3 regions of the Amycolatopsis cynarae genome follow, and region 3 is predicted to be linked to each of the others. Evidence: riboswitches for the same ligand, from Rfam matches in the RefSeq annotation. Region 3 holds a riboswitch; each other region holds the start of a gene.

The links. Region 3 has a riboswitch for S-adenosylmethionine ahead of ORV05_RS21865 (aminotransferase class V-fold PLP-dependent enzyme). Riboswitches for the same ligand answer to the same signal wherever they lie in the genome.
Region 1: another riboswitch for S-adenosylmethionine. It lies ahead of ORV05_RS01770 (methionine ABC transporter ATP-binding protein); the one in region 3 lies ahead of ORV05_RS21865 (aminotransferase class V-fold PLP-dependent enzyme).
Region 2: another riboswitch for S-adenosylmethionine. It lies ahead of thrC (threonine synthase); the one in region 3 lies ahead of ORV05_RS21865 (aminotransferase class V-fold PLP-dependent enzyme).

The regions. Positions count from the first base shown of each region.
Region 1 covers NZ_CP113836.1:370,964-381,041, forward strand. The annotation lists gene ORV05_RS01740 (hypothetical protein) at 1-186, opposite strand, end outside; gene ORV05_RS01745 (GH25 family lysozyme) at 361-981, opposite strand; gene metG (methionine--tRNA ligase) at 1,161-2,960, shown strand; gene ORV05_RS01755 (TatD family hydrolase) at 2,963-3,793, shown strand; gene ORV05_RS01760 (resuscitation-promoting factor) at 4,060-5,469, shown strand; gene rsmA (16S rRNA (adenine(1518)-N(6)/adenine(1519)-N(6))-dimethyltransferase RsmA) at 5,576-6,436, shown strand; SAM riboswitch class I at 6,502-6,589, shown strand; gene ORV05_RS01770 (methionine ABC transporter ATP-binding protein) at 6,789-7,796, shown strand; gene ORV05_RS01775 (MFS transporter) at 7,828-9,267, opposite strand; gene ORV05_RS01780 (TetR/AcrR family transcriptional regulator) at 9,402-9,980, shown strand; gene ORV05_RS01785 (4-(cytidine 5'-diphospho)-2-C-methyl-D-erythritol kinase) at 9,991-10,078, shown strand, end outside.
Region 2 covers NZ_CP113836.1:5,053,248-5,063,325, forward strand. The annotation lists gene ORV05_RS24145 (DUF6346 domain-containing protein) at 1-607, opposite strand, end outside; gene ORV05_RS24150 (VOC family protein) at 597-977, opposite strand; gene rpsT (30S ribosomal protein S20) at 1,195-1,455, shown strand; gene holA (DNA polymerase III subunit delta) at 1,553-2,527, opposite strand; SAM riboswitch class I at 2,642-2,774, shown strand; gene thrC (threonine synthase) at 2,787-4,052, shown strand; gene ORV05_RS24170 (ComEC/Rec2 family competence protein) at 4,071-6,428, opposite strand; gene ORV05_RS24175 (ComEA family DNA-binding protein) at 6,428-7,189, opposite strand; gene ORV05_RS24180 (DegV family protein) at 7,419-8,273, opposite strand; gene octT (diglucosylglycerate octanoyltransferase) at 8,284-9,021, opposite strand; gene ORV05_RS24190 (histidine phosphatase family protein) at 9,018-9,626, opposite strand; gene rsfS (ribosome silencing factor) at 9,623-10,003, opposite strand; gene nadD (nicotinate-nucleotide adenylyltransferase) at 10,060-10,078, opposite strand, start outside.
Region 3 covers NZ_CP113836.1:4,574,633-4,584,710, forward strand. The annotation lists gene ORV05_RS21840 (DUF885 domain-containing protein) at 82-1,698, opposite strand; gene ORV05_RS21845 (DUF885 domain-containing protein) at 1,698-3,362, opposite strand; gene ORV05_RS21850 (AsnC family protein) at 3,488-4,474, shown strand; gene ORV05_RS21855 (RluA family pseudouridine synthase) at 4,664-5,590, opposite strand; gene lspA (signal peptidase II) at 5,587-6,162, opposite strand; gene ORV05_RS21865 (aminotransferase class V-fold PLP-dependent enzyme) at 6,189-7,529, opposite strand; SAM riboswitch class IV at 7,562-7,676, opposite strand; gene ORV05_RS21870 (potassium/proton antiporter) at 7,740-9,218, opposite strand; gene ORV05_RS21875 (DUF167 domain-containing protein) at 9,326-9,592, opposite strand; gene ORV05_RS21880 (ArsR/SmtB family transcription factor) at 9,592-10,078, opposite strand, start outside.

The DNA of each region.
Region 1 (10,078 bases), 3.3 Mb from region 3:
AAAATCTCCCACGGTCGTCACGGCGAAGGCCCGGTCGTTCGGATTGGTCAGGCCGTGCAGGATCGCGGAGAGCGCGGTCCAGTCACCGGCCTGGACCAGGTTTCGCCAGTGCGCGATCTCGGGATAGGCCGCCTCCACCGCGAAAACCGGCGCGGGCAGGGGTTCAGCCAAGGGGCGACGTGCCATGCACCCTCGTCCTTCTCTCGAATCAAGCGGGGGATCGGCGCCCCGGGGAAAGGGGAAACCGGAAAACCGTTCGGCGTCGACTCGAAGGAAAAACGAGTGGTTCGGCCGCCCGGGTACAGTACCCCGCCCACCCTGCCCGCCCGGATCGCCGAGCAGGAGAACCCGAAGGTCGCCTTAGAGGAGCAGGTCGGCGAGGGTGAAGGGGTAGACGAGGGCGTCCAGGCCGATCGGGCCGTGCAGTCCCGGGGCTTCGCCGGGGCCGTGCTGGTGCACGCCGAGCCGGGGATGGAACCAGCCGGGCCTGCCCGGGATCCCGTTGTGCCTGCACACCCACAGCACCACGTCCTGGTCGGCCCATTTCGCGGGCCGGAGGGTGTTCAGCCACTGCTCGTACGGGGCGTAGACCAGTACGCGCCGGATTCCGGCGGCCTGCCGCACCGTCTTGATCCAGGTCCTGATGAACCGGTCGCCCCCTGGCTGGGTCCCGACCGCCTCGACGTCCAGCGCGGGCGCGAGCGAGCCGGGCCCGAACACGCCGAGTTGCTTGCCCAGCCGGACGCAGTGCCCGGCCTGGTCGGCGGCGGCTCCCGGCCGCGCGTAGTGCCGGATGCCGGTGCGGAGACCCGCTCCCTGGGCCGCCTCGATCTGCCGCCAGGCTCCGGTGTCGCTCCAGTTGACGTTTTCGGTGACCGTGATGGAGGCGAAGCCGACGTCGGCGGCCCGGACCGCGGCCCAGTCGGTCACGGTCGCGTGCAGCGACAGGTTGATGCCGCGCTCGGTGGCGTCCTCGGCCATTCCACCCCCCGCACTCTCCGTGACGTCGTCGCGTCACTCTAGGTGGGAATGATCCCGGACGCAGGATTGACGCGCGACCGCGCGCCGTTCACCACCTCGGGGGACGGCGGGCGGCGGGCGACGCCCGACACCTGCACCGCTCAAGAACGTGCATGACAGCCCCCGTAGGCTAATAAAGCATGAGCACCCCAGTGTTGACGGCGGTGGCCTGGCCCTATGCCAACGGCCCCCGCCACATCGGCCATGTTTCCGGCTTCGGCGTCCCGTCCGACGTCTTCTCGCGCTACCAGCGAATGGCCGGCAACCAGGTGCTCATGGTGTCCGGCACGGACGAGCACGGCACCCCCATCACCGTCCAGGCGGACAAGGAAGGGCTGACCCCGCAGCAGACGGCGGACAAGTACACCCGCCAGATCGCGCAGGACCTGCAGGGACTGGGCCTGTCCTACGACCTGTTCACCCGCACCACCACCGGCAACCACGCCGAGGTGACGCAGCAGATCTTCCTCGCGCTGTACCGCAACGGCTACGTCGTGTCGAAGACCGGGACCGGCGCCATCAGCCCGTCCACCGGCCGCACCCTGCCCGACCGCTACATCGAGGGCACCTGCCCCATCTGCGGTTACGACGGCGCCCGCGGCGACCAGTGCGACAACTGCGGCAACCAGCTCGACCCGGCCGACCTGATCAACCCGCGCTCGCGGATCAACGGCGAGACGCCGAAGTTCGTCGAGACCGAGCACCTGTTCCTGGACCTGCCCGCGTTCACCGAAACCCTCGGCAAGTGGCTGTCCACCCGCACCGACTGGCGGCCCAACGTCCTCAAGTTCACCCAGAACCTGGTGGAGGACATGCGGCCCCGGCCGATCACCCGCGACCTCGACTGGGGCGTGAAGATCCCGCTCGACGGCTGGCGCGACCAGCCGCTCAAGCGGTTCTACGTCTGGTTCGACGCGGTGATCGGCTACTTCTCGGCGAGCGTGGAGTGGGCGCGCCGCAACGGCAGGCCGGATGCCTGGCAGCAGTGGTGGACCAACCCCGACGCCCGCGGCTACTACTTCATGGGCAAGGACAACATCACCTTCCACGCCCAGATCTGGCCGGCGCTGCTGCTGGGGCACAACGGTGCCGGCGACCGGGGCGGCGAGGCCGGCCCGTACGGCACGCTGAACCTGCCGGACGAGATCGTCTCCAGCGAGTTCCTCACCATGAGCGGCTCCAAGTTCTCCACCTCGCGCGGCACCGTCATCTACGTGCACGACTTCCTGCGCGACTTCGGTCCGGACACCCTGCGCTACTTCATCTCGGTGGCCGGTCCCGAGACCCAGGACACCGACTTCACCTGGGACGAGTTCGTCCGCCGCACCAACTTCGAGCTCGCCAACGAGTGGGGCAACCTGGTCAACCGGTCCATCGCGATGGCGCACAAGAACAACGGCGCGATCCCGGCCCCGACCCGGCCCGCCGCCGCCGACGAGGAACTCAAGGCGCTGTCGCGCAAGGCGTTCGAGACGGCGGGCGGGCACCTGCAGCGCTCGCGGTTCAAGCTGGCCGCTTCCGAGGCGATGCGCGTGGTGACCGCGGCGAACCGGTACCTGTCGGACCAGGAGCCCTGGAAGCTCAAGGACGACCCGGACCGCAGGGACGCGGTCCTGCACACCGCGCTGCAGGTCGTCTCGGACGCGAACACGCTGCTCACCCCGTTCCTGCCGCATTCGGCGCAGAAGGTGCACGAGGCCCTGGGCGGCACCGGGGTGTGGGCGGCGCAGCCGCAACTGTCCGACGTCGAGGACCTCGACATCCCCGGCCGGATCAACCCGATCCTGACCGGCGACTACGCGGCCGAGCAGGCCCGGTGGCAGTCGGTGCCGATCGAGGTGGGCCGTCCGCTGGCCAAGCCGACGCCGCTGTTCGCCAAGCTCGACCCGAAGCTCGGCGAGACCGGTCCGGAGTGGGCTCCCGTCGAAGGCACCGCATAAGCGTGAGCAAGACAGAGCGGCCGCCGGTGCCGGAGCGCCTTCCGGCGCCGGTGGTTGACGCCCACACGCATCTGGACGCCTGCGGTGCGGTCACCGCCGCCGACGTCTCCGCGATGGTGGACCGTGCGCAGGCGGCCGGGGTGGACCGCGTGGTGACCGTCGCGGACGATCTCGCCGCCGCGAGGTGGGCCGCCGAAGCCTCCACATGGGACGCTCGCGTCTTCGCGGCGGTGGCGATACATCCCACGCGCACCAAGGATTTCGGCGAGCCGGAACGGTCTGAAATAGAACGTCTGGCGCGCCGGGACCGGGTGGTGGCCATCGGTGAGACGGGACTCGACTACTACTGGGACTACGCCCCGCCCGCGGCCCAGCAGGAGGCGTTCCGCTGGCACATCGATCTCGCCAAGCGGGTGGGCAAGCCGCTGATGATCCACGACCGGGACGCGCACGAGGACGTGCTCCGGATCCTGGCCGAGGAGGGCGCGCCCGAGCGCGTGGTGTTCCACTGCTTCTCGGGAGACGCGGAAATCGCGCGACGGTGCGTGGACGCCGGGTATGTCCTGTCCTTCGCGGGCACCGTGACCTTCCGTAACGCCCGCGCCTTGCAGGAGGCGGCCCGGTTGGTCCCTTCGGAGCAATTTCTGGTGGAAACGGATGCCCCCTTCCTCACTCCGCATCCGTTCCGCGGCAGGCCCAATGAGCCCTACTGCACGGCCTATACCGTGCGCTACCTGGCTGACCTGCGAGAACAGCCCGTGGAAGAGGTCGCTTCGGCGGCTTGCCGAAACGCCGAGCGCGTGTTTCGACTCCCTTCCGTCACATCGAGTTGAACGCATTGCGACATTCGAGGGGGCCGAGAGGCCGGCTGGGGGAGTGACGAACACCACGAGATTCCGGGGGGTGTTTGCGCAACCCGGTGACGTCCGTTACTGTCCCGTGATCGTACCGCCCGATTAATCGATCGGTACACGTCCGCAGCCAAGTCAGTGCAGGTCGGGTTCGGGGATGACGCAGGCTGCGGGGCCGCTAGTGCGAAAGGGAACGACCTGCTGTGACTGCTGGTAGTAGACAGGCTCAGGCGCGCTTCGACGAGACGGTGGACTGGAACGGGTCCTCCCGCGGCGGAGTGGGCACCCTGGACTGGCCGGGTCCGGACAACGACTGGGACTTCTCCGACGACCTCGCCATCACCGAGCACGACGTGCGCACGGTGCTGGGTCCCGACGCCGACGATCTGATGGCCGAGGCCGAGATCGATGTCGACGAGTTGATCCGGCTCATCAACGCCGAAACGACGATGCTGCCCACGCTCGCGCTCCCGGACGAGGTGTCCGAGGACCGCACGGCGAGCAGTGAGGCGGGCGAGGGCGAGGAGGAGCCCGAGCGGGCTCTGGTCTCGGCCGTGAAGACCTGGAAGCGGCGGTTCCTCCGCGGCTCGGTCTTGGCGCTGCTGATCAGCCTGACCGGTGGCGGTGCGGCCGCGCTGGCGATGAACAAGAGCGTGACGGTCGATGTCGACGGTCACACGCAGACGGTGCACAGCTTCGGCAAGACGGTCGGCGAGGTTCTCGCGGACGCCGGTCTCACCGTCGGCGAACACGACGCCCTGTCCCCGTCGCCGCAGGCGCCGGTCGGTGACGGCGGTGTCATCAAGCTGGAGCGGGGCCGCCACCTGACCCTGGTCGTGGACGGTGTCGCGAGCGACTCCTGGGTCCGCGCGAGCAACCTCGCCCAGGCGCTCGACCAGCTCGGGCTGGCCAACCACTTCGGTCCCGGCACCTGGTTCTCCATGCCGAAGGACGGTGAGCTGTCGCTTTCCGGCGCCACCGTCGAGGTCAAGACCCTCAAGCACGTCACCGTCTTCGACGGCGACTCCGCGCCCCGCCAGGTCACCTCGACCGCGGTGACGGCGGAGGAGTTCCTCAAGGAGCAGAACCTCAGCCTGGGGCCGGATGACGCGGTCGACGGTGGTGTGCAGTTCAAGTTGGCCGATGGCGCCGAGGTGCACATCAGCCGCACCGGTGTTTCGGTGATCAACCAGGAAGAGGACGTCGACCCGCCGGTTCAGCAGGTCAAGGACTCGACCCTGGATGCGGGCAAGCAGGTTGTGGACGATCCCGGTGCGCCCGGCAAGCAGCTGGTGACCTATCGGATCACGAAGAAGAACGGCAAGGAAACCGCCCGGCAGCAGCTCTCGGTCAAGGTGCTGACCGATGCCAAGCCGAAGATCGTCCGGATCGGCACCAAACAGCCCGTCGTCAGCGACGGAGCGGCCTGGGACCGCATCGCGGCGTGCGAGTCCGGCGGCAACTGGGCGACCAACACCGGCAACGGCTACTACGGCGGTCTCCAGTTCGACCAGCAGACCTGGCTCGCCTACGGCGGCGGGGCGTACGCCCAGTACCCGAACCAGGCCACCCGCGAGCAGCAGATCGCGATCGCGACCAAGGTGCGCGACGCGCGCGGCGGCTACAGCGCCTGGCCGGTCTGCGGCGCCCGGGCCTGATCCGGATGACCCTGAAGGACACCTTCAGGGTCATGAACGCCCTCAAGGTCGCCTTGGGGGCACCGCCCTGGCCGACTCGGCCTGAACTGACAGTAGAGTTCCGGGCGTGACTACGCTGCTCGGGCCCGCCGAGATCCGTGGGCTGGCCGCCGAGCTGGAGGTGCGGCCGACCAAGAAGCTCGGCCAGAACTTCGTGCACGACCCGAACACCGTCCGGCGGATCGTGGAACTGGCCGGGGTCGCCCCCGGCGACTCCGTACTGGAGGTCGGTCCCGGGCTCGGCTCGCTGACCCTGGGCCTGCTGGCCGCGGGGGCGCGGGTGTCGGCCGTGGAGATCGATCCGGTCCTGGCCGGGCGGCTGCCCGCCACCGCCGCCGAACACGCGCCCGAAGCGGCGTCGCGGCTGACCGTGCTGACCCGCGACGCGCTGAAGCTGCGGGCGGACGAACTGCCGGTACCGCCGTCCACCCTGGTCGCCAATCTGCCCTACAACGTGGCCGTGCCGGTGGTGCTGCACCTGCTGGCCGAACTGCCTTCGCTGGCCAGTGCGCTGGTCATGGTCCAGACCGAGGTCGCCGACCGGATGGCGGCCGGGCCGGGCAGCCGGATCTACGGCGTACCGAGCGTGAAGCTCGCCTGGTACGGCCACACGCGCAAGGTCGCCCCGGTGCCCCGCTCGGTGTTCTGGCCCGTGCCGAACGTCGATTCCGCGCTGGTGGCCTTCGAACGGGCCGCCGAACCGGTCTCGACGGCCGATCGAGCGGCCGTGTTCGCGGTGATCGACGCCGCGTTCGCGCAGCGGCGCAAGACGCTGCGGGCCGCGCTCGCCTCGTGGGCCGGTTCGGCCGAGCGCGCGGGTGCGCTACTCCAAGCGGCGGGCGTCGACCCGGGCACCCGGGGAGAGCAGTTGACGGTCGGTGATTTCGCCCGGATCGCGGAACGTAGGGCCTTACCGCCGTCCGTGTGACCTTCGGATGTGATCTGTCCCCTGGGGCTTGCGCTTGCCTGGTCGCGTCCGTTCTACTCTTTACGTATCCATCCCGAGCGACTGAGAGACCTGGCTCGCCGAAGTCGCAGCAACCACCCGCCGGGCAGGTGCTACCGCCAGGATCGATGGAGGATTCTGTGTATCGCACGCGAATGCTCACCAGGCGCCGAGTCGTCGATGAGTGCCGCCGGAGCGTCTGCGCATGTCGTCGCTGACCGTTTTCACTAGCTGAAATTCGTTCACCCTTCGCCGACCGTCCACAATGGACGGTCCCTTGTGCTGACGACTGTTCGCGCCCGGATCTTGCCGGCGCTCGTCCTGTGGAGCTGTTGTGATCACTCTCGAAAAGCTGACCAAGTCCTTTCCCGGTAACCCGTCTCCGGTGCTCGCTCTGCGGGAAGTGAGCCTCGAGATCGGCGCCGGTTCGCTGTACGGCGTGTTCGGTCCCGCCGAGGCGGGGAAGTCGACACTGGCCCGCTGCATCGCGTTGCAGGAGAAGCCGGACCGCGGGACGGTGCGGCTGGATGGGCTGAACACGGCCGCGCTGGACGGCCGCAGGCTGCGCGAGGTGCGGCGCCAGGTGGCGGTGCTCAACCCGGTGCTGCACGAGGAGCGCACCGCGGCCGGGAACGTGGCCGCTCCGCTCGAACAGCTCGGGGTGGACGGCCCGCAGCGGCGGAGCCGCGTCGGACGGCTGCTCGACGTGGCCGGGCTGACGCAGCGTGCCGCGCAGCGGCCGGGTGAGCTGACCCCCGGGCAGCGGCGCCGGGTCGCGCTGGCGCGTGCCCTGGTCTCCGGGCCCGCCGTGCTGCTCGCCGACGACCCCACCGCCGGAGTGGCGCCCGAGGAGGCGGGCGGCGTGCTCGCCGTGCTCGACCGCGCCCGTGCCGAACTCGGGGTGACGGTGCTGCTGACCACCCAGGACGCGGGTGTGGTGCGCCGGGTCTGCGACGAGGTCGCGGTGCTGGACTCGGGCCGGGTCGTGGAGTCGGGCGCCCTGCTGAACCTGCTCGCCACCCCGGACAGCCGGATCGCCGAGACCCTGCTGCCCGCCGTCGAGACGCCGCGTGCCCAGGCCGCGAGCTACGACCGGGCGGCCGACGTGGTGCTGATCGGTTTCGCCGCCGTCGGTGCGCTGCTGCCGGAGGCCTCCACCCGGTTCGACGTCGACCTCGCCACCATCGGCGGCGGCCTGACCCGGGTCGGCGACACCCCGGTGGCGCGCTTCCGGGTCGGCGTGCGCGGCGGTCAGGCCGACGCGGCTCTGGCGTGGATCGGCGACCGCGGCGCCCACGTCACCCGGCTCGCCGACGGCCCGAAGCGCCTCGTCGCCGCCTGAGGCAGTGCCGTGAGGGGGTCCCTCACGGCCGTCAGGTAGCCGCCGGGGTGGCGGTCCGGGGGCGGGTGACGAGGGCGCCGATGGCGAGGGCCGCGAGGCCGACGATCGCACCGGCCCAGCCGTTCGCGACCGCGTAGCCGTGCACGGTGGCGCCGACCGCACCGAGTCCGGAGGCTGAGGCGGTCGCACTCGCCGCGATGGTGTTGAGCGACGCGGTGCCCAGTGAGGCTCCGGCCTGCTGCGAGGTGGTGATGAACGCCGACGCCACCCCGGCGTCTCGCTCGCCGACACCGACCGTGGCGATGTTCATCACCGTGGGCATCGCCAGCCCGGCCCCGGCGCCGAGGACGAGTTCGACCGGCAGGATCAGGCCCCAGTACGAGGAGGCCGGGCTCAGCTGGGTGAGCGTCAGCAGTCCCGTTGCCATCAGTAGCAGGCCGGTCACCAACAGCGGTCGCGGTCCGGTGCGGGGCAGGATGCGGCGCGTGATCAGCGTGGACACCAGCACGTTGCCCAGCAGGAACGGCAGGAACGCCAGTCCCGCGGTGAACGCGCCGTAGTGCATGATCGCCTGCAGCTGGTAGGTCAGGAACAGGAACATGCCGAACATCCCGAACGCGGCCGCGGCGATGCTCAGGTAGGCGCCGGTTCGGGTGCGGTCGGCGAGGATGCGCAGGGGCAGCAGCGGGTTGGCCACGCGGGCCTGCCGGAGGACGAACGCCGCCAGCAGCACCAGCGCGGTGCCGAGCAGCCCGAGCACAAGGCCGGAACCCCAGCCGCGAGTGGCCACTTCGGACAGTGCGTAGACGAGGGCGACGATGCCGCCGCTGCCGAGGAGCGCACTGATCCAGTCCAATCGCGTCTCGCGGTGTCCCGCCACGGAGGGCAGCACGAACCAGCCCGCGAGCCCGGCCGCCACCGCGACCGGGAGGTTGACGTAGAGGCACCAGCGCCAGTTCAGGTACTCGGCGAGCGCGCCGCCCGTGATGAGCCCGGCGGCGGCACCGGACATCATGATCGCGCTGTAGATCCCGAACGCCTTCGCCCGTTCCTTCGTCTCGGTGAACGTGATGGTGAGCAGGGAAAGCGTTGACGGTGCGAGCAGTGCGGCGAACACTCCCTGCGCGGCACGGGCGGCCATCAGCATGCCGGGTCCGGTCGCCGCGCCGCCGACGGCGGAGGCGATCGCGAAGCCGAGTGCGCCAACGATCAGGGTGTTCTTGCGGCCGAGCCGGTCGGCGAGGCGGCCGCCGAGCAGCAGCAGCCCGCCGAAGGCCAGCGTGTAGGCGCTGATGGTCCACTGGCGTGCCGCGTCGGACATGCCGAGGTCGTGCTGGGCCGAGGGCAGCGCGATATTGACGATCGTGGTGTCGATGATGACCAGCAGTTGGGCCAGTCCGATCACGGCCAGCGCCCACCACCGGCGCCGGTCCGCGGGCGCCTCGGAGCGCGCGGGAACAGTGGTTGTCATGGTCGATCCCCTCAGGAAGTAAGCTTGAAAACAACCATTACTTGACGGCCGACAAGTTAACTGGCTAGCCGTAAGGTAAGCTCTAACTAGTCGGCCGTCAAGTTAGTTTGAGAAGATCCTTAGGAAGGACGGCGATGGCGGGGCGTCGCAGCGACACCAGGGAGCGCATCCAGCAGGTCGCGCTCGAGTTGTTCGTCGAGCGGGGGTACGAGCAGACCTCCCTGCGGGAGATCGCCGAACGGCTCGATGTCACCAAGGCGGCGCTCTACTACCACTTCCGCACCAAGGAGGACATCGTCGCGAGCCTGCTCGACGACCTCGCCGCCTCGCTGGACGAAGTGCTCGCCTGGGCCCGGACCCAGCAGGATCCGGACCCCGCGCGGGCGGAGCTGATACGCAGACTCGCCCGGCTCGTGGAGGGCCAGTTCGGCCCCGTGATGCGGTTCATGCAGGACAACCAGCCCGCGCTGAAGGACTTCCACGACCGCAACCCGCTTGTGGGCCGGATGAAGGAGTTGTTCGGGATCATCACGGCGGGAATGGACGACCCGGCGGCGAAGCTGCGGGCCCGGCTCGCGCTCGCGGCGCTGATGATCGGCAACAGCCCGCAGTTCCAGGAAGAGGACCAGGACGCCGACCACGCGGAGGTCGCGCTGCGGGTCGCGCTGGAACTTGTTTCTCCTCATGAGCGGCCCTCCGGGGCGGCCACGTAGTCTTGAGCCCGTGCTAGCCGTCGTACCCCCACCGGTCACCGTCCGGGTGCCCTCCAAGATAAATCTGCACCTGTCGGTCGGTGATCTCCGCGAGGACG
Region 2 (10,078 bases), 480 kb from region 3:
GCACCACCAGCACCACCAGCGCACACCAGGCCGACAGCAGGCGCAGGCGCAGCACGCGCCTCAGCAGCGGCACCGCGGCCCGGTCGGCGGGGGTGACCGGCCAGTCCCGCTGCGCCCGCCGCCCGGCGAGCCGCTGCTGCCCGGCCCGGGTCCGCCCGGTCTCCGGTTGCGGCGGGCCGGGAACCGGGCGGGCCACCCGGACGAGGGCGTAAGCGGTCCCGGCGCCCAGCACCGCGGCGGCAGCCCCGGCGACCGCGAGGGCGAGCGGACGGAGCACCACCGGCCAGACCGCCCCGTCGCGCCCGTAGACACTCCCGTCGCGGTAGACGGGGACATCTTCCTCCCCCGGGGTCAGCACGCCTGGGGCGAATTCGGCCCGCTCGACGTCCCCATCGCCCCACCGGACCTCAGCGACGCAGCCGTAGACGTCACCGAAGCCGTACGCGCTCACCGGCCCGTGATGCACACACGCGAGCACCGACGCGGACCCGAACCGGTCGGCCTCCGGCCCGCCGCCCGCCGTCATCCGGGACACCGTCGCCAGCGTCAGCAGGGCCAGCACGAAACCGGCGCCCCACAGCAGCGCCCGCAGTGCCCTACCCGCCACGGACGTCGGTCCGAAGTGGATGGTCGGCCGGGATCTCGACGAGCACGATGCGAACCCCCTCCGGATCGGAGATCCACGCCTCCCGCAGCCCCCAGGGCTCCAGCAGGGGCTCCCGGTCGAGCCGCACCCCGCGGCCTTCGAGCTCGGCCACGGCGTCGGCCAGATCCCGGACCTGCATCCACAGCACCACGTTCGAGGCGGGGCCTCCCTCACCGTGCCCGGAAACCTCGAGAAGGCCCTGCCCAAGGAAGAAGACCGTGCCTCCGGGGAAGGTCCGGTAGATCGCCAGGCCGAGGACGTCGCGGTAGAACGCCGTCGACCGCTGGGGATCCGCGGGCCGCAGCAGGACCCGGCTGCTCAACACCTGCATGCGTCCTCCCTACCGCACGGCGCGACAAGGCGGCAATCGGGGCGATTCCGGCACGCGTCCCGGCCTGCGGCGAGCGAGGCGCCGACGGGGCCTGCCCGCGCTGCTGGTAGCCTTGTCGCTCGTTGCCGTGTGGCATTCCGCCAGGGAGGAAACCCGGGTTTCCGGGGCCACGAGAACACGGCGGCGAATCCCGGAAGCAGATCGAAGGAGTGCCCGCGTGGCCAACATCAAGTCCCAGATCAAGCGCATCACGACCAACGAGAAGGCGCGCCAGCGCAACCAGTCGATCAAGTCTTCGGTGAAGACCGCGATCCGCAAGTTCCGCGAAGCCGCCGAGGCCGGGGACAAGGACAAGGCGATCGAGCTGCAGCAGGCCGCCGCGAAGAAGCTCGACAAGGCCGCCAGCAAGGGTGTCATCCACCCGAACCAGGCCGCGAACAAGAAGTCGGCCATGGCCAAGCGCGCCAACCAGCTCTGAGTTCACGCATCCCGGAGGGCCCGCCGCTGCCACGCAGCGGCGGGCCCTCCGTCGTTGCGCAGCCCGCCCGGGGAAATGTCGGTGCCGGTCAGTGCCGTCAGTGCCGGTCGCGTGCGTCGGCGAGATCGAGAATCGCCCGTTCGAGGGCGTAGGACGGATCGGCCGCCTGGCCCTTGACCTCGGCGTTCACCCTGGCCACGATGCCCATCGCGGCGGCGAGCCCGGCCGGGGACCATCCGCGCGACTGCCCCTGTGCCTTGCGCACCTTCCAGGGCGGCATGCCCAGTTCGCCCGCCAGCTGGTTCGGATTGCCGCGGCCCGCGGCGGACACCCGCGCGATCGTGCGGACGGCGTCCGCGAGCGCATCCGCGACCAGCACGTGCGGCACGCCGATCTGCTCGGCCCAGCGCATCGACTCCAGCGCGGCGGCCCGGTCACCGCCCACGGCCTTCTCGGCGACCGCGAAACCGGTCACGTCGGCCCGTCCCCGGTGGTAGCGGCGGACCGCCTCCTCGTCCACCTTGCCCCCGGTGTCGGCGACCAGTTGGGCCGACGCCGACGCCAGTTCCCGCAGATCCGAACCGACCGCATCGAGGAGCACGGCCACCGCGCCCGGCTCGATCCGGCCCCCGGCCTGGCGGACTTCGTTGCGCACGAACATTTCCCGCTCGGCGGACTTGGTGATCTTCGGGCATTCGGTGACCTGTGCGCCCGCCTTGCGCAGTGCGGCGGGCAGCGCCTTGGCCGCCTTGCTCCGCCCGCCACCGGTGTGGACGACGACGAGCACCACACCCTCGGCGGGCATCTTGAGGTAGGACAGCACGGCGTCGGCGAGTTCCTGTCCTATGTCCTGCGCGGCCTCGAGCACGATCACCCGGCCCTCGGCGAACAGTGAGGGGCTGACCAGTTCGGCCAGTCCGGGCACGGTGAGCTCGGCCGCCTTGGCCTTCGTGAGTTCCGCCGCGGGATCCGTCTTCCTGGCCGTTTCGAGCGCGGCACGCACGGCACGCTCGACGAGGAGTTCCTCTTCGCCGAGGACGAGATGAAGGGACGGGACCGCGGGCGAGCTCACGCCACGATCCTGCCACGGTGACGAACCCCGCAGGGGCATGGCGCCGCGAGAACGCCCTGTCGTATGGTGTTAGGCGCGTGCCGCCTGGAAGGGCCGCCGCACACAACCGAATACCGCTCATCCAGAGGGGCAGAGGGAACGGCCCGATGAAGCCCCGGCAACCGGCGTCAGCCTGTCATCTCGATTCCGCGAGGTAGCTGACGACCACGGTGCCAATTCCGGCCCGCCCCGGCGGGACAGATGAGGAAAGGACCTCGCGATGACTGCCACCCTCAGGACTGCTTCGACCGGCCGCGCCCTGGACCTGGGCCCCGCCGTGGAACTGGTTTCCAAAGAGGAGGGCCACCGCCAGCCGCTCGCCCCGGAGTTCGTTTCCGCCGAGGACTTTTCGCCGCTGGAGGTCGCCTACGACTTCGGCCGGGTCCGCCGGGAGGACATCGAAGCCGGGCCGAAGAACATCTGGCGGTACAAGAAGCTGCTGCCGGTGCCCTCGAACGTCGAGGAAATCCCGAACACCGAACCGGGCTGTACCAGGCTGGTGCGTGCCGACCGGCTCGCCAAGGCCCTCGGCCTGAAGCGGCTGTGGGTCAAGGACGACACCGGCAACCCCACCCACTCGTTCAAGGACCGCGTGGTCGCCGTCGCGCTGGCCGCCGCGCGGGAGTTCGGTTTCGACACCCTCGCCTGCCCTTCGACCGGCAACCTGGCCAATGCCGTGGCGGCCGCGGCGGCCCGGGCCGGCTGGCGCTCGGTGGTGCTGATCCCGTCCTCGCTGGAGCGCGCGAAGGTGCTCACCACCGCGGTGTACGACGGCGACCTCATTGCCGTCGACGGCAACTATGACGACGTGAACCGCCTCGCCACCCAGCTCGCCGCCGAGCACGACACGTGGGCGTTCGTGAACGTCAACGTCCGCCCGTACTACTCGGAGGGCTCCAAGACCCTGGCCTTCGAGGTCGCCGAGCAACTCGGCTGGCGCCTGCCGGAGCAGATCGTGGTCCCGATCGCGTCCGGCTCCCAGCTGACCAAGGTGGACAAGGGCTTCCGCGAACTGGGCAGCCTCGGCCTGGTGGAAGAGAGCCCGTACAAGGTCTTCGGCGCGCAGGCCACCGGCTGCTCGCCGGTCTCGGCCGCGTTCCGCAACGGCTACGACGTGGTGCAGCCGGTCAAGCCGGACACCATCGCCCGCTCCCTGGCCATCGGCAACCCGGCGGACGGGCCCTACGTGCTCGACACGGTCCACCGCACCGGCGGCGCGATCGAGGACGTCAGCGACGAGGAAATCGTCGAGGGCATCCGCCTGCTCGCGCGAACCGAGGGCATCTTCACCGAAACCGCCGGCGGGGTCACCGTGGCGACCGCCAAGAAGCTCATCGAGACCGGCAAGCTCGACCCCGAGGCGGAGACGGTGCTGCTGATCACCGGCGACGGCCTGAAGACACTGGACGCCGTCGAGGGCCGGATCGGTCCTAAGGCGACAGTGCCGCCGAACGCCGACGCCGTCCGCCGGGCGCTCGAAAGCTGACCGCACGGGCCCGCACGCTCATTTTCCCCTGCGCACCAACGCGAGTTCTCCCTTCTGGCTGAGCACCGCCGCGTCGCCGTCGGTGTCGGTGCGGGCGACAAGCGCACCACCCGCGGCCAGTGTGTCCATTGTGGACCTACTGGGGTGGCCGTAGGGGTTGCCTGCGCCGGCACTGACCAGTGCCACCCGCGGGGACACCGCGGCGAAGAACTGGGGCAGCGAGTAGCGGCTTCCGTGGTGTGGTGTCTTGAGCACCTCCGCGTGCAGATCGGTGCCGTCGGTGAGCAGGGCGCTCTGGGCGAGGAGTTCGACGTCGCCGGTGAGCAGGACCCGGCCGGCCCGGGTGGTCGCCCGCAGCACCACCGAGGTGTTGTTGATCCCGGTGCCGTCGGTTTCGTCGTCCTGGCGGGGGTTCACGTAGTGCGGTCCGAGTACCTCCAAGGTGAGTCCGGGCCAGTCGAGCCGACGGCCGATGTCCAGTTCCAGCAAGGGCACGCCGTGCCGTGACGCGACCTCCGCAACCTGGCGCCACGCCCACCCGGGTATCCGTCCCGGCCCGACCGCGACCGCGCCGACGGAGCGCCCGTCGAAGACGCTGTCCAGGCCGCCGACGTGGTCGGCGTGCAGGTGGCTCAGCACCACCAGGGGAATGCGGTCGACGCCGAGGCGGCCGAGGCAGGCGTCGGCCGGGCCGGGCTCGGGACCGGTGTCGACCAGGACGGCGCGGCCGGGATCGTCCGTGGCGAGGACCTCCGCATCGCCCTGGCCCACGTCGCAGGAAACGGCCACCCAGCCCGGCGGCGGCCACTGTGGTGCGATCACCCGGACCGGCACCACCACGAGCAGTACGCACACCAGCACCAGGGCCAGCGCGATCCGCAGTGCCGGACGGCGGAAGGCGAGCACCAGCAAGGCCACCACCACCGCCGCGAGGAGGGCACCCCACCAGCCCGCGGGCCAAGGCAACAGCGCACCGGGCACCCGGGAGGCGTGCCGGGCCAGGGTGAGCAGCCATTCGGCTTCCGGCCCGGCCGCCAGGGCGGGCAGCCGGGCCGCCTCGGGCCAGACCGTGGCGAGCGCCGCGGTCACCACACCCAGCACGGTCGCCGGTGCGACCGCGGGCGCCGCGAGCACGTTCGCGGCGACGGACACCACACTGACCTCACCGGCCATCCCGGCGAGGACCGGCGCGGTGACCAGGAACGCGGCGAGCGGGACGGCCAGCCCCTCCGCGATCCCGGGCGGGATCCCGCGGCGGGTCATGGCCATGACCCAGCGCGGCGCCACCAGGACGAGCCCCGCGGTGGCCAGGACGGACAGGGCAAAACCGAAGTTCACGGCCATTGCGGGGTCGTAGAGCACCAGGACGCCCACCGCGGCCGCCAGTGCGGGCAGCGCCGACCGGGCCCGCCCGAGCGCCAGGGCGAGCAGGCCCACGGCGCCCATCACCCCCGCCCTCAGCACGCTCGGTTCCCCGCCCGCCAGGACCACGAAACCGACCAGAACGGCCCCCGCGACCAGTGCGGACGCCCTCGGCCCCGCACGCAGCACCCGCAACAGGAGCAGCGCCGCCCCCGCCACCACGGCCAGATTGCTCCCGCTGACCGCCATGAGATGGGACAGTCCCGCCTCGGTGAACTCACGGTCCACCTGACTGGACACCCCGCTGGTATCGCCGACGACCAGGGACGGCAGGAGCCCCGCCGCGTCCGGGGACAGCACCGAGCACGCTGCCCGCAGCGCCGCCCGCACCGATTCCGCCCTCCGCTGCCACCAGGGTGCGGGCCCGATTTCGGCGGGCGGCCCGCGGACGGACACCGCGGCCACGGTCAGGGCCGGTCCGCGGGGTGGCGCGAGTACCCCGCGGGCAGTGACCTCCTGCCCCGGCAGCAGCCCGGACCACTGCTGGAACGGCGCCAGGAGCACGACTCGCCCGGACGACGCGATGGGGCGGCCCCGCACCTCGGCCGAAACCACCTCGGCGCCGATCACCACGCTGCCCGCCCCGGCCTGCCGGTCCGCAAACCCGGCGGAGCGCACGGGCCTGGGCCGCTCGGTGACGGTCACCCGCAGTTTCGCCTCGGCACCGTGCCGCGCCGGAGCACCCAGTGCGTCGTCACGGGCCGCGATCAGGCGCAGAGTCACCGGCCCGGCCAGGAGGACACCGGACACCAGCAGGGCGGCCGCCCCCGGGAACCAGCGCGGGCGCGTCCCCCGCCCTCGCCAGAGCAGGGCCACTGCCGCCAGCACGGCCGCCGTTCCGGCGACCGGTGCGGCCCAGCACCCCCAGAGCAGGCCGAGGAGAGCACCGAGCCAGAGCGTGACCGCGGCGGGCACGAGGCGGTAGTCGTGCCCCGAAGGCGGGACCTCACCGATCACGAGACCGTCACCTGGTCCCGCAGCCGGGCGAACCGGGTCGCGCCGATGCCGTCGACCTCCTGCAGTTGCTCGACGCTTCCGAACGGACCGTGCTCACTGCGCCAGTCGACGATCCGGCGTGCGGTGACCTCACCGACTCCGGGCAGAGCGTCCAACTGCTCGGCCGAGGCCGTGTTGAGGTCGAGTCTGGCCCCGGTCGCCGCGTCGGCGGCCGCCGGGGCGGCGACCGGGGGCAGCCCGACGTTGATCTGCTCACCGTCGCTGAGTTTGCGTGCCAGGTTCAAGACCGTCACGTCGGCGCCGTCGAGGACGTCCCCGGCCGCGCGGAGCGCGTCCGCGACGCGGGCGCCGGCGGGAAGCGTGACCAGTCCGGGTGAACGGACCTTTCCGACGACGCTCACCACCAGCATCGCCCCGGGACGGGCGCCCGGCGCCGATCCCCCTGCCTGGGCGGGCGGCGGCCGGTCCGCGGCGGTGGGAAGCACCGGCGCGCGCTCGGCCGGCGGATCCCCGCCGAGCAGGAGGATCGACCCTCCGGCCAGGAGCACGACAACGGCGAGCACGGCAAGGGCGGCGGTGAGGCGACGGCGACGCGGGCTGCGCGTCAAGGCGTGGGGCACCCACCGTTCGACCAACTTGGCCACGACCGGCTCGTGCTCGGCCAGCCTCGCTTGCTCGGCCAGCCTGCCGAGCCGGTGACGGGCCGCGGCCGAGGCTGAAGGACCGGGACCGGGAGAGGGAGAGGATTGTTCGAACACGCATTCGACGCTACGGGGGGCGAGGACAGGGGAGAAGCGGAAATTGAGCCGGTTGTGGACAACTGGGGTGTTGTGGACAAAGAGCTCACACCGGCCCGCGGAACGGGGAACTCGCGCTCGTGCGCGGCTCCCGGTCAAAGACGGCCGTGAAGGGTCCCTTCACAGTCGTATCGACCGTGAAGGGACCCTTCACGGCAAACCCGCAGCCCCCTTGCCAGGCGCGTGTCCCTCACGGCAGGCTCGGCCGTCGCTGGACGACGACGCCCAGCACGCCGGGGCCGGTGTGGGCGCCGATCACCGCGCCGAGTTCGGAGACCAGGCAACCGCCGGAGACCATGAGCCGTTCTTCGAGCCGGTTGGCCAGCTCCACCGCACGCTCGGGCGACGCCAGGTGGTGCACCGCGATCTCGACCGGCCCGTCCCCCGCCGCCCGTTCCGCCAGTTCCACCAGGCGCGCCACCGCGCGGTGCATCGTCCGGACCTTCTCCAGCGGTTCGATCCGCCCGTCCTCGATGTGCAGCACGGGTTTCACCGCGAGCGCGGTGCCCAGCAGCGCCGCCGCGGCGCCGATCCGGCCGCCCCGGCGCAGGTGTTCGAGCGTTTCCACGACGAACAGCGCCTTCGACGACCGCACCGCGGACAGGGCGGCGTTCTCCACCTCCGCCAGTGCCGCTCCCCCGGATGCCGCCTTCGCCGCATGCAGGACCGCGAAACCCAGGCCCATCGCGGTGCTGCGGGAATCGACCACCCGCACCACTTCCGGGCCGACCTCGCGGGCCGCGAGGACCGCGGACTCCCAGGTGCCCGACATCTCGCTCGACAGGTGGATCGACACCACGGCGTCCGCCCCGGCTTCGAGCACCTCGCGGAACACGGCGGCGAACTCGCCGGGGGTGGGCCGCGCCGTGCTCACCTGGCAGCGGTCGCCCAGCGCCTCGGCGAGCGCGTCCGGCCCGACATCGATGCCGTCACGGGCGGTGGCGCCGTCGATCAGGACGTGCAGGGGCACCACCCGGACCGCGAACCGGTCGGCGAAGCCTTCCGGCAGATGGGCGGTGGAATCGGTGATGACGGCGACCGGCACGTCCGCCAGCCTACGGCGCGGCGGGCTCGTCTTCGCGATCCAGGAGCGGACCGAGCAGCGCGGCCATCGCCTTTCCCACGGAAGCGTGACCCTCCCAGCCCCAGTGCATGCCGTCGGGGTTGCCGCGGCCGCTCAGCACGTGCTCCCCCACCACCGCGGGCAGATCGAGCATCGGCACGTTCGCGCGGGCCGCCCACGCCGCCATGGCGGCGGCCGCGCCGTCCCGCGCGGAGTGCACCCGCCCGTAGGAGTCGGCGCGGTGCACGCTGGGCAGCATGCCCACGATCGGCAGCGAGGGCCGCAGGATCCGCAGGGCCTTCACCGCCGTGTCGAGATAGTGCACGGTCAGCTTCGCCGGCAGCACCACCGGACGGCCCCGCAGGGCCACCGCCAGGCGCGGCTGGGCGGCGAGATAGGCCTTGCGCGCGATCCGCCGCAGGCCGTCGGGCCGCAGGTAGCGCAGCCCGGTACGCAGATAGGTGGGCAGCGGCGAGGGCAGGGTGTCCATGCTGCCCACGGCCAGCACGACCGCATCCACGTGGTGCAGCTCCGCCCACACCCGGGGGTCGCCGACCAGGGACCACCAGGCGTCACGCGCGGTCCAGCCGAACCCGGCGACCAGATCGGCGGAACCGCCCAGCTCGGCCGCGGTGATGTTCGGCCACAGCCGGGCCTCGTCGGCGGCACACGGGCCGTCGGGGCCGTGGAAGCTGAGCGAATCTCCGAAGACGAGCAGGCGCGCCATCAGCCGGGCATGCCCGTGTTGTAGGCGTGCAGGCGCCAGCCGCCGTCACGCCACCCCAGCTCCACCCAGTGGCAGTTCTTGATCCCGCCCAGCTGGGGCCAGGCGGGGACGGGCAGTGCGAGCAGGTGCGCGGTGAGCGCGGTGATCAGCCCGCCGTGCGCGGCCAGGAGCACCGTCTCGCCGGGTTCGCCCGCCCGCAGGTCGTCGACCACGCCCGCGGCCCGCTCGGCGACCTCGATCCGGGACTCGCCGCCCGGCGGCGCCCAGGTCGCGTCGACGCGCCACCGGTCGCGGTCGCCGGGCCACCCGGCGTCCACCTCGGCCCCGGTCATGCCCTGCCATTCGCCCAGGTGCGTCTCGCGGAGGCGCTTGTCGACCCGCAGCGGAACGCCGATGGTCTCGGTCAGCACCGTCGCGGTGTCCATCGCGCGCCGCAGGTCCGAGGAGATCACCAGCCCGGGTTCGAACCGCGCCAGTGCGGGTACGGCGAACCGTGCCTGGTTCCAGCCCACCTCGGTGAGCGCGGAGTCCAGGTGCCCCTGCATGCGGCCGGCCGCGTTGAAATCGGTCTCCCCGTGCCGCCACAGCACGAGGCGCCCCAATCTCACGCGCCCTCCTCGTCGGAGGCCAGGCCCGGCACCTCGATCCGCGGGCAGTCCTTCCACAGCCGTTCCAGACCGTAGAAGGACCGTTCCTCCTCGTGCTGGACGTGCACCACGAGGTCGACGTAGTCCAGCAGCACCCAGCGCCCTTCGCGGGCCCCCTCGCGGCGGACCGGCTTGTGCCCGGCCAGGCGCAGCTTCTCCTCGATGCTGTCGACGATGGCGCCGACCTGCCGCTCGTTCGGGGCGGAGGCGATGACGAACACGTCGGTGATCACCAGCTGTTCGGAGACGTCCAGCACCACGACGTCGGTGGCCTTCTTGTCGGCCGCGGCCAATGCGGCCACGGTAGCCATCTCACGTGCTTTGGACGTCGCTGCCACTCCTGCTCCCTCACGATGGGCATCAGTCTGTCGGTTCAACGAGGGTACCGGGCGGCTCACTCGGGCTTGCGGTAG
Region 3 (10,078 bases):
GGGGCCTGTCTGCTCCGAATCATTCGAAGCAAACAGGCCCCGCTGCACGCACGGCCGAGCCGCTGCGCGAGGCGAGAGGTGTCAGGACTGGCTGCGCGTCCAGGTTTCGACCACGGTGCCGAGGACGGACAGCGGCAGGTTGCCCCCGCCGAGCACGACGTCGTGGAAGTCCCGGATGTCGAACTTCCCGCCCAGCGCCCGTTCCGCCTCGCCCCGGATCCGCTGGATCTCCAGGCGCCCCACCATGTACGACAGCGCCTGGCCCGGGCAACCCGCGTAGCGGTCGATCTCGGCCTCGATCTCCATCGGGGCCATCGGCGTGTGGTCGGTGAGGTAGTCCACCGCCTGCTGACGGCTCCAGCCCAGGGCGTGCAGACCGGTGTCGACCACCAGGCGGCCCGCCCGCATCGAGTCCTGGGTCAGCATGCCCAGCCTGGCCAGATCGGAGGTGTACAGGCCCATCTCGTCGGCGAGCCGTTCCGCGTAGAGGCCCCAGCCTTCGACGAAGGCGTTGACGTCGGCGATGCGGCGCAGCAGCGGGAGCCCGGACAGCCCCTGGGCGAGCGAGATCTGGAAGTGGTGCCCCGGCACGGCTTCGTGGTAGGCGATGGCCTCGGCCGTGTGCCGGAATCGTTGTTCCGCCTGGAAGGTGTTGGCATAGTAGGTGCCGGGGCGCGACCCGTCCAGCGCGGGTTCGATGTAGTACGCGATGGTGCCGCCGTCGGCGTCGCTCTCCGGCACGGCCCTGACTTCGCACCGCTGCTCCGGCACGGTGCGGAACCAGCGGGGGGCCATCTCCTCGGCCCGACGGATCGCCGTCCTCGCCGAGGCGAGCAGTTCTTCACCGCTGGTCCAGCGCAGCGCCGGGTCTGTCCGCAGCCGGTGGAAGATCTCCGGCAGTTCACTGGTGCCGAACACCCGCGAGCCGAGTTCCCGGTACTCTTCCGCCAGCGATTCGATCAGCTCCAGGCCGGTGTCGTGCAGTTCCCGTGCGCCGCGGCCGGTAGTGGTGTGCACCCGGATCAGGCCCTGGTAGCGCTGCTCACCCCCGGGCTGCCAGCACAGTCCCGCCCGTTCCGCGGGCAGGGCCCGCGGTTTCACCTCCGTGGCCAGGAAGTCCCGGTAGCGGCGCAGCGCCTGGTAGACCATGCCGGTGAGCAGCCGATCCCGCTCGTCCGCGAACCCGGGCACGTCGGCGTCGAGCCGCAACGGGCCCGCCGCCCGGTCGGCCAGAAAGCGGTCGAAATAGGCGATGCCCATGTCCACCAGGAAGCCCGGCGGCACCAGTTCCCCGCGCTGCCGCTCGATCACGTGGTCCACAAAGGACGGCAGCGCGGCCAGCCGGGCGAGGAAGCCCCGGGCCCGGTCCGGATCGGTCGGTTTCGCCAGCGGGAGTTCCAGCAGCACGCGCTGCACGGGCGCGTCGAAGGAATCGCTGACCAGGAACTCGGGCAGCCGCGCGTCGAGCAGGTCGACCGCCGCCTGGGCCTGCTGGATCACCACCTGCCGCGTCACCGCGTCGCCCTCGGCCCCGGCCGCGCGCTCCGCCAGTTCCCGGTAGCGGGCCCGCAGCCGCCGCTCGGCCTCCGGGCCGAGGTCCGGCAGCCGGTCGTGCTCGCCGGGCAGCCCGAGGACGGACGCACGCACCGGGTTCGCTTCGAAGGCGAGCCCGAGGAGCTCCTCGGCGAGCTCGTCGATCACGAAGCCACGCTCCGCACCCAGTCCTCGACCACGGCGTCGAGCACCGACATCGGCAGGGCGCCACCGCCGAGCACCACGTCGTGGAAGGCGCGGATGTCGAACTTCTCGCCGAGCGCGTCGGCGGCCTTCCGCCGGATCCGCAGGATTTCCAGGCGCCCCACCATGTAGGACAGCGCCTGCCCCGGATAGGCGATGTAGCGGTCGACCTCGGACTCGATCTCCACCTTCGGCATCGGTGTGTGCTCGGTGAGGTAGTCCACGGCCTGCTGCCTGCTCCAGCCCTTGGCGTGCAGCCCGGTGTCGACCACCAGCCTGCCCGCGCGCATCGAGTCCACGGTGAGCATGCCCAGCAGGGCGAGGTCGCCGGAGTACAGGCCCATCTCGTGCGCGAGGCGCTCGGTGTAGAGCCCCCACCCCTCGGTGTAGGCGTTGAACTCGCCGATCCGGTGCAGCAGCGGGAGATCGGTCAGCCCGAGCTGGGTGGACAGCTGGAAGTGGTGCCCGGGAATGGCCTCGTGGAAGGCGATCACCTCGGCGGTGTGCCGGAACCGTTCGGAGACCTGGTGGGTGTTGGCGAAGTAGGTGCCGGGCCGGGATCCGTCCATGGCGGGCGGCAGGTAGTAGGCGGCGGACGCGCCCGGTGCCTCGGCGGCCGGGACCGGCTCCACCACCCACGAATGCGGCGGAATGCGGCCGAACCAGCGCGGCGCGGCCTCGGCGGCGCGCTCGATCGCCGACCGTGCCGTGTCCAGCAACTCGTCGGCGTCCTTCCAGCGCAGTTCGGGATCGGTGCGCAGGCGCTCGAAGATCTCCGGCAGTGCGCTGGTGCCGAAGACCCGCGAGCCGATCTCGGCGTACTCCCGGGCGAGGTCGTCGATGAGGCGCAGCCCGGTCTCGTGCAGTTCTTCGGGGGTCCGGTCGGTCGTGGTGTGTGCGCGCGCCGCGGCGGCGTACATCTCCTCGCCCCCGGGCAGCCAGCACAGCCCCGGCTTGTCCAGCGGGCGGCCGTGCGGCGCGATCTCGCGTTCCAGGACGTCGCGGTAGGCGGCGAAGGCCGGGCGGACCACGTGCTCGACCAGTTCGGCACGCCGGGCGGTGAGCTCCTCGGACGGCAGGACCTGGCGCAGCAGCGGGTCGGCGGCGGGATCTGCGGCACCCGCGAGATAGCGGTCCAGGTGCGCGATCGCGGCGGCCACCAGATGCGCCACGGGTACCCGCCCGGCGGCCACTCCGGCGCGATGACGGTCGGCGGCCTGCTCCAGGTGCCGCGGGATCGCGGCGAGCCGTCCGAGCTGCCGCTCGGCCTGCTCGGGGGTGGTCACGCCGACCATCGGCAGGATCGTCAGCAGACTGACCGCGGGCGCGATGAACAGGTCGGTCACGGTGTACTCGGCGGAGTGCGTGGCGAGCCGGTCGAGGATGCCGCGCGCCTGGGCCACCAGTACGTCGCGGGTCACCCGGTCCTGCGCCGTTTCCGGCTCCAGCTCCTCGGCCCGGCGGACGAACTCCTGCAGCGTCGCGCGCTGCTCCTCCTCCGCGGCTTCGGTGAGCTCGGCGAGCCCCTCCCGGTCGGAGTCGATCCCCAGCACGGCGGGCCACAACGGTTCGGCGTCGAAAAGCGCTTCCACGAACTCGTCGGCCAGTTCGGCAACCTCGGTCATGGCGCCAGCCTAGAGCGCGGGACGGCCTTGCCGCCGGGGTTTTCCCCGGGCCGCGGCGGTTCGCCACGCCCCAGCGGGCACCACATGAGTCCCGCGCCCGGGGGCACGCGGTAGCGTTCCGGGTTGTGGCCGTGACCGATCCCGTGGATGCCCGCCTGCTCGCCGCGCTGGCCGACCTGGGCAAGGCCGCCGTACACGAACTCGCGGCCCGGGTCGGGATGGACCCGCGCGAGGTCGCCTACCGGCTCGTCGCGCTCTCCGGCAGTGGGTTGCCGCTGCTGGTGGGCGTGGAAAGCGATCCGAACGGCCTGCGCGCGGCGCTCGCGGGCGGCTGGTCCCGGCCCGGGCAGCCCCCTCCCCCCGCCCCGGCTCCCACGCCGCCTCCCACCCCCGCTCCCGGGCCAGGGGTGGCGGGAGTGCCGTCGGGCGCCTATGGCGTGCCTTCCGGGGTTTACGGCGTGCCCTCGGGCCGCTATCCGGCGCACGGGGCCGGGCAACCGGTGCAGGGCGTGCCGTCGGGCCGCTACCCCGCTCCCCTGCCCGCACGGCCACCGGCACCGCAGGCGCCACCCGCCGTCCAGCGTCCGCAGCCACCCGCCCCCCTCGACCCGGTGATCAGCACCTGGGGCCCGCCGCAGACCGCGTCCTGGGCCCGCGGTGACCAGCGCGCCGCCCCGTCCGGCCCGGTGCGGCGGACGGGCCGGATCGGCGAGGCGCTGAACACCCAGGGTCTCGAGGGTGAGCAGCTGTCGGTGCAGTTGCTGGAGGTGCAGGATCCGGCGGACTTCCTGTTCGCCGCCGCGGGCTACCGGCTGGAGGAGGGCGAGCGGGCCATCGTGGTGCACACCGAGATCACCAACCGCGGCGCCATCCCGTTCGTGTCCCTGCCGGACAACTACCTCGAACTGCTCACCGCCGAGGGCAGGGCGATCACGAAGGCCCCGGTCTCCCTGACCTCCCGGCCGCCGCACAAGATCGGGGTGCAGCCGGGCGAGACCGCCGGGGGGCACACCGTCTACGTGGTCCCCGAAGCCACCCGCGTGGTCTCGCTGCGCTGGAGCCCCCGCCCCGAACCCGACGAGCGCACGCTCACCTGGTCCCTGGACGACTGACCCCCGGCCGGGGCCGTGGCGAGAGCCGTGAAGGGCCCCTTCACGGCCAACGGCCGTACGTCGTCCCAGTGTTGGGTGCCCTGAAGGTGGCCTTGAGGGTCATAAACGCCCTCAACGCCACCTTGGGGCAGGTCCCGCTTGGAGGAACGCCGCCCCTGTCCGGCCGCTGCCGGCCAACGGCCGTACGGGTCAGGAGTCGGCGCGGAGGATGTCCAGTGCGTGCTTGAGGTCGTCCGGGTAGTCGGCCTCGAACTGCACCCACCGCCCGTCGGCGGGGTGCGCGAAGCCGAGGGTGCGGGCGTGCAGCCACTGCCTCGACAGGCCGAGCCTGCGCGACAGCACGGGATCGGCGCCGTAGGTGAGGTCGCCCACGCAGGGATGCCGCACCGCGGCGAAGTGCACCCGGATCTGGTGGGTGCGGCCGGTCTCCAGCTTGATGGCCACCAGCGAGGCCGCGCGGAACGCTTCGACCACCTCGTAGTGCGTGACGCTGGGACGGCCCCCCGCGACCACGGCGAACTTGTAGTCGTGGCGGGGATGGCGGTCGATCGGCGCGTCGATGGTGCCGCGGGTCGGGTCCGGATGGCCCTGCACGACGGCGTGGTAGCCCTTGTCCACGGTGCGTTCCTTGAACGCGCGCTTGAGCACGGTGTAGGCGTGCTCGCTCTTGGCCACCACCATCACCCCGGTGGTCCCGGCGTCCAGCCGGTGCACCACGCCCTGCCGCTCCGCGGCACCGGAGGTGGAGATGCGCAGCCCGGCGGCGGCCAGCCCGCCGACCACGGTGGGCCCGGTCCAGCCCGGGCTGGGGTGCACCGCCACGCCGACCGGCTTGGACACCACCACGATGTCGTCGTCGTCGTGGAGGATGCGCAGGCCCTCGACGGGCTCCGCGACCACCTGGACGTGGTTCTCCGGCTCCGGCAGCGTGACCTCGAGCAGCCCGCCCGCGGTCAGCCGGTCGGACTTGCCCGCCGGGTGCCCGTCGAGCAGCACCTCACCGGCTTCGGCGAGTTCGGCCACCACCGTCCGGGACAGCCCCAGCAGCTTGGCGAGCCCGGCGTCCACGCGCATCCCGTCGAGCCCGTCGGGGACGGGCAGCATCCGCGCCGTCATTTGCGGCCCCGGACGGTTCCGTCGTAGTCGCGGCCCAGCACCGACAGCAGCACGATCAGGGCGCCGCCCACGCAGATGCACGAATCCGCCACGTTGAACACCGGGAAGGCCTCGGCGTTGGGGGCGAACACGGAGATGAAGTCGACCACGTGCCCGCGCAGCGGGCCCGGCGCGCGGAAGAGGCGGTCGATCAGGTTGCCCAGTGCGCCGGCGAGCACCAGGCCGAGCCCGACCGCCCAGCCCGCCGAGCGCAGGCGACCGGCGAACCAGATGAGGGTGCCCACCACGGCGATCGCCACCAGCGCCAGCACCCAGGTCATCCCGGTGGCCATGGAGAAGGCCGCACCGGGGTTACGGACGAGCTGGAGGTAGACCAGGCCGCCGAGGAGCTTCACCGGCTCCCGTCCCTCCAAATTGGACACGACGAGGACCTTGGTGAGGATGTCGAGCGCGACCGCCGCAAGGGCGACGGCGGCGAGCAGACCCACCCGCCGCTTCGGCGCCTGCGGGGCCGGTTCCTCCCCGGAGCTGGTCTCGGGCTGCGATCGGTTTTCGGTGCTCACCCGGACCATTGTCCACGCCGGGCCGTCCGCCCTGCTCACCCGGCCAGGAACGGGGGCAGCGGGCGCGGGTCCGGCACGGGCGCCCAGCGCCCGGCGGGGCGGCCGTAGGTCCAGCGGGCACCCCGCGCGACGATCTGCCGCAGCGCCAGCACCAGCCGGTCGATGTGCTCTTCGGTGGTGCCCAGGCCCAGGCTCACCCGCACCGCCTGCGCGCCCTGCCCGGCCAGCCTGCGGGTGGCGATGTGCGCGCAGAACGCGCCGTCCCGCACACCGATGCCGTATTCGGCCGACAGCACCGCCGACAGCCAGCCCGGTTCGAAGCCGTCGAGGGTGAAGCTCACGGTACCGGTCCGGTCACTCTCGTCGTCGAACAACCGCAGTTCGGCCAGCCCCGGCACGGCGGCCAGCCCGGCCCGCAGGCGCTCCAGCAGCGCGTGCTCGTGCGCCTCCAACGCGTCCCAGTGCGCCCCGAGCTGCTCGCAGGCGACCGCGAGGGCATGGACGCCGACGATGTTGGGTGAACCGGCCTCGTGCCGTTCCGGGCCGGTGTGCCAGGTGACGCCGACCCCGGTCTCGTGCCGGGTGACGGCCTTGGTGGCGCCGCCACCGGCCAGATACGGCGTGGCGGCGCGCAGCCAGTCGGCGCGGCCGATCAGGGCGCCCGCCCCGAACGGCGCGTACAGCTTGTGGCCCGACAGCACGACGTAGTCGACGTCGAGGCCGGTCAGCGAGATCGGGCGGTGCGGGGCGAGCTGCGCCGCGTCCAGTGCGGTGCGGGCGCCGTGCCGCCGGGCGACCGCGGCGATCTCGGCCACCGGCAGGGTTTCCCCGGTCACGTTCGACGCGCCGGTCAGCACCACCAGCCGCGGCCCGGCCGGGCAGCCCGCCAGCGCCCGCTCCACCGCGGCGACGGCCGCGAGCCGGGTGCGTGGCGCCGGGATGCGGACCACGTTCGGGCCGCGCCACGGCAGCAGCGCCGCATGGTGCTCGGTGTCGAACAGCACCACCGAGGTGTGCCGGGGCAGGGCGCGCGCCAACAGGTTCAGGGCGTCGGTGGTGTTGCGGGTGAAGATCACGGTGTCCCGGTCGCGCGCGCCGGCGAACTTCCGCAGCACCTCCCGTGCCCGCTCATAGACCCTTGTGGACACTTGCGAGGCGAAACCGGCGCCGCGGTGGGCACTGGCGTACCACGGCAGGAAGGCGTCCACGGCGTCGCGGACCGCGGCCAGGCACGGCGCGCTGGCCGCGTGGTCGAGATTGGCGTAGCCGGTCTCTCCCCCGGTCACCAGCGGGACGCGGGTGCCCAGCACGGCCGGGATGTCCTGCCGGACACGGATTTCGGTGCTGTCGATGGTGCTGCCGACGGTGAGCGTCACGACGTCTCCTGGACGACCCAGGGACCCCGGGGGGTCCGCGCTTGCCCGCCGCACCGCGCGGCGGACCAGGTCCTCACCCGGGGCACCCCACCGCGGTAGGAGGGTTGCCGGCCAGCGAGCCGGGGCTTCGCGCTGGCACTCATGACCTGTGGGCAGCCTAGCCGAATGGGCCGGGACGAGGCGACCGGCGACCGGATGGTGGGACGGCGGTCAGCGGCCCGATTCGCCGCGCCAGCGCGCCAGCGGGCCCGCCCGGTCCACCGCGCGCAGCCGCCGCTCGGCGGTTTCGAGCGCCGATTCGGTGGCCACCACCAGCAACTGGTCGCCCTCCTGCAGCCGGGTGGTCCGCTGCGGGGTGAAGCTCTTCCCGTCGCGCACGATCAGGCTCAGCGACGCCCCCGCGGGCAGGCGCAGCTCGGTGAGGTAGACGCCGTGCAGCCGGGATCCCCGCTGGATGCGGACCTGCAGCAGCGCCGCCTGGAGCTCGTCCAACGCCGCGGAGTCCACCTCGATCTCCTTCGGCTCGGTCTCGGCGGACAGGCCGAGCACCCCCGCCAGCCTGCTCAGCGTCGTGCCCTGCACCAGGGTGAGCACGACGACCAGCACGAACACCGCGTCCACCAGCCGCTCCGCGTCCGGCAGGCCGAGGGCGAGCGGGATCATGGCGAGCACGATGGGCACCGCCCCGCGCAGTCCCGCCCAGGACAGGAACACCTGCTCCCGCCAGGGAACGCGGAACGGCAGTTGCGACACCAGCACCGACAGCGGCCGGGCGAGCAGCAGCACCACCGCGCCCGCCACCAGGCCCGGCACCACCGCGTACAGCAGGCGTTCCGGGGTGGCAAACAGGCCGAGCAGCACGAACAGCCCGATCTGCGCGAGCCAGCCCATGCCCTCGGCGAAGGACACCGTGTCGGAACGGTGCGGCAGGCGGGCGTTGCCCAGGATCAGCGCGGCGACGTAGGTGGCGAGCAGTCCCGACGCGTGGGCGAACTGGCCGCAGGCGTAGGCGACCACGCACATCGCGACCGTCGCGAGTGGATAGAGACCGGTGGCGGGCAATGCGGCGCGCCGCAGGGCCCACGCCCCCAGCCAGCCCAGTGCCGCCCCCACCGCGAGACCGGCCAGTAGTTCGTAGACCACCAGCAGGGGCAGCGTCCAGTCCAGCCGCGAACCCTCGGCGAGCACGACCACGGCGATGTAGGCCGGGGCGTCGTTGAGGCCGGACTCGATCTCCAGCGCGCCCACCAGCCGCCGCCGGATGCCGAGCGTGCGCAGCACCGAGAACACGGCGGCCGAGTCGGTGGAGGCGAGCACGGCACCCCACAGCAGAGCCATGCGCCAGTCCAGGCCCAGCAGCCAGTGCAGTGCCGCCCCGGTGATCGCCACGCTCAACCCAACGGCCACAGTGGACAGAGCGATTCCCTGCGCCAGCGCGGGTTTGACCGACGACCAGCGTGTGGTCAGGCCGCCTTCGGTGAGGATCAGCACCAGTGCGGCGAGTCCGAGCGACTGGGTCAGCGTGGGATCGGTGAGCTGGATACCGAAACCGGCCTTGCCGAGCAGCACCCCGAGCAGCAGGTAGAGCAGCAGCGAGGGAAGGCCGACCCGGGTGGAGAGCCGGACCGCGAGCACGGAGGCCAGCAACACGGCCGCGCCCAGCCCCAGCACGACCGGAAGTTCCGCCACCGCACCTCCCCTGCCGACCCGCCTCCCTTCAAGGATAAGGGTTCGGCAATACGTCCCGGATTCGGCCCGGGCGCGCCGGAAAGACCGCCATCGGCCGTCCGAAGTGGTCAGCTCCGGCGAAGGGAGTCCAGCAGCTCACCCAGTCCGGGCGGCGCGTCGGCCAGTTCGATCAGCTTCTCGCGCGCGCGTTCACCGCGTACCACCACGATGTCGCGGCTGCGCACGCCCAAGGCCTTGGCCAGCACCTTGCACACCGCCTCGTTGGCCTTGCCCTCCACCGCGGGTGCCTTCACCGACACGATCAGCGCACCGCCGTGTTCCCCGCCGACCGCATCCCGTTTCGCACCCGGTTTCACGCGGATCGTGAAGCGCATCAGGCGGTCACCGCCCCGGCGAGCACCGTTTCCCCGACACCGAGGCGGGCGAACGGCCCGGTCCGGCGGAGGACGATCGCGCGGTGCGGTTTCCGGTCCAGCCAGCCCTCGGCCACGGCGTGGCCGAGCAGCGCCGCTCCCAGCGCCCCGCCGAAGTGCTCACGGCGCTCTGTCCAATCCAGACACTCCCGCAGCAGCGGCCGGTCCCGGGGCGCGGGCACCGGCACGCCCAGCTCCGCCAGCACCTCGCGCCCCCGCGCGGTCAGCGTCAACCCGGAAGCGAGATCGACCAGCCCAGTGCGCAGCATGCCGTCGCGGACGGCCACCCCCAGTGCACCGGCGAGATGGTCGTAGCAGGTGCGCGCGAACGACAGCCTGCGCGCCCGCACCGACTCGCGCAGGCCCTGCACCGGCCTTCGTTCGGCGTGCTGCGCCAGCTGCTCGATGAGCTCGGCCACCTGCGGGTCGGTGATCCGCACGTAGCTG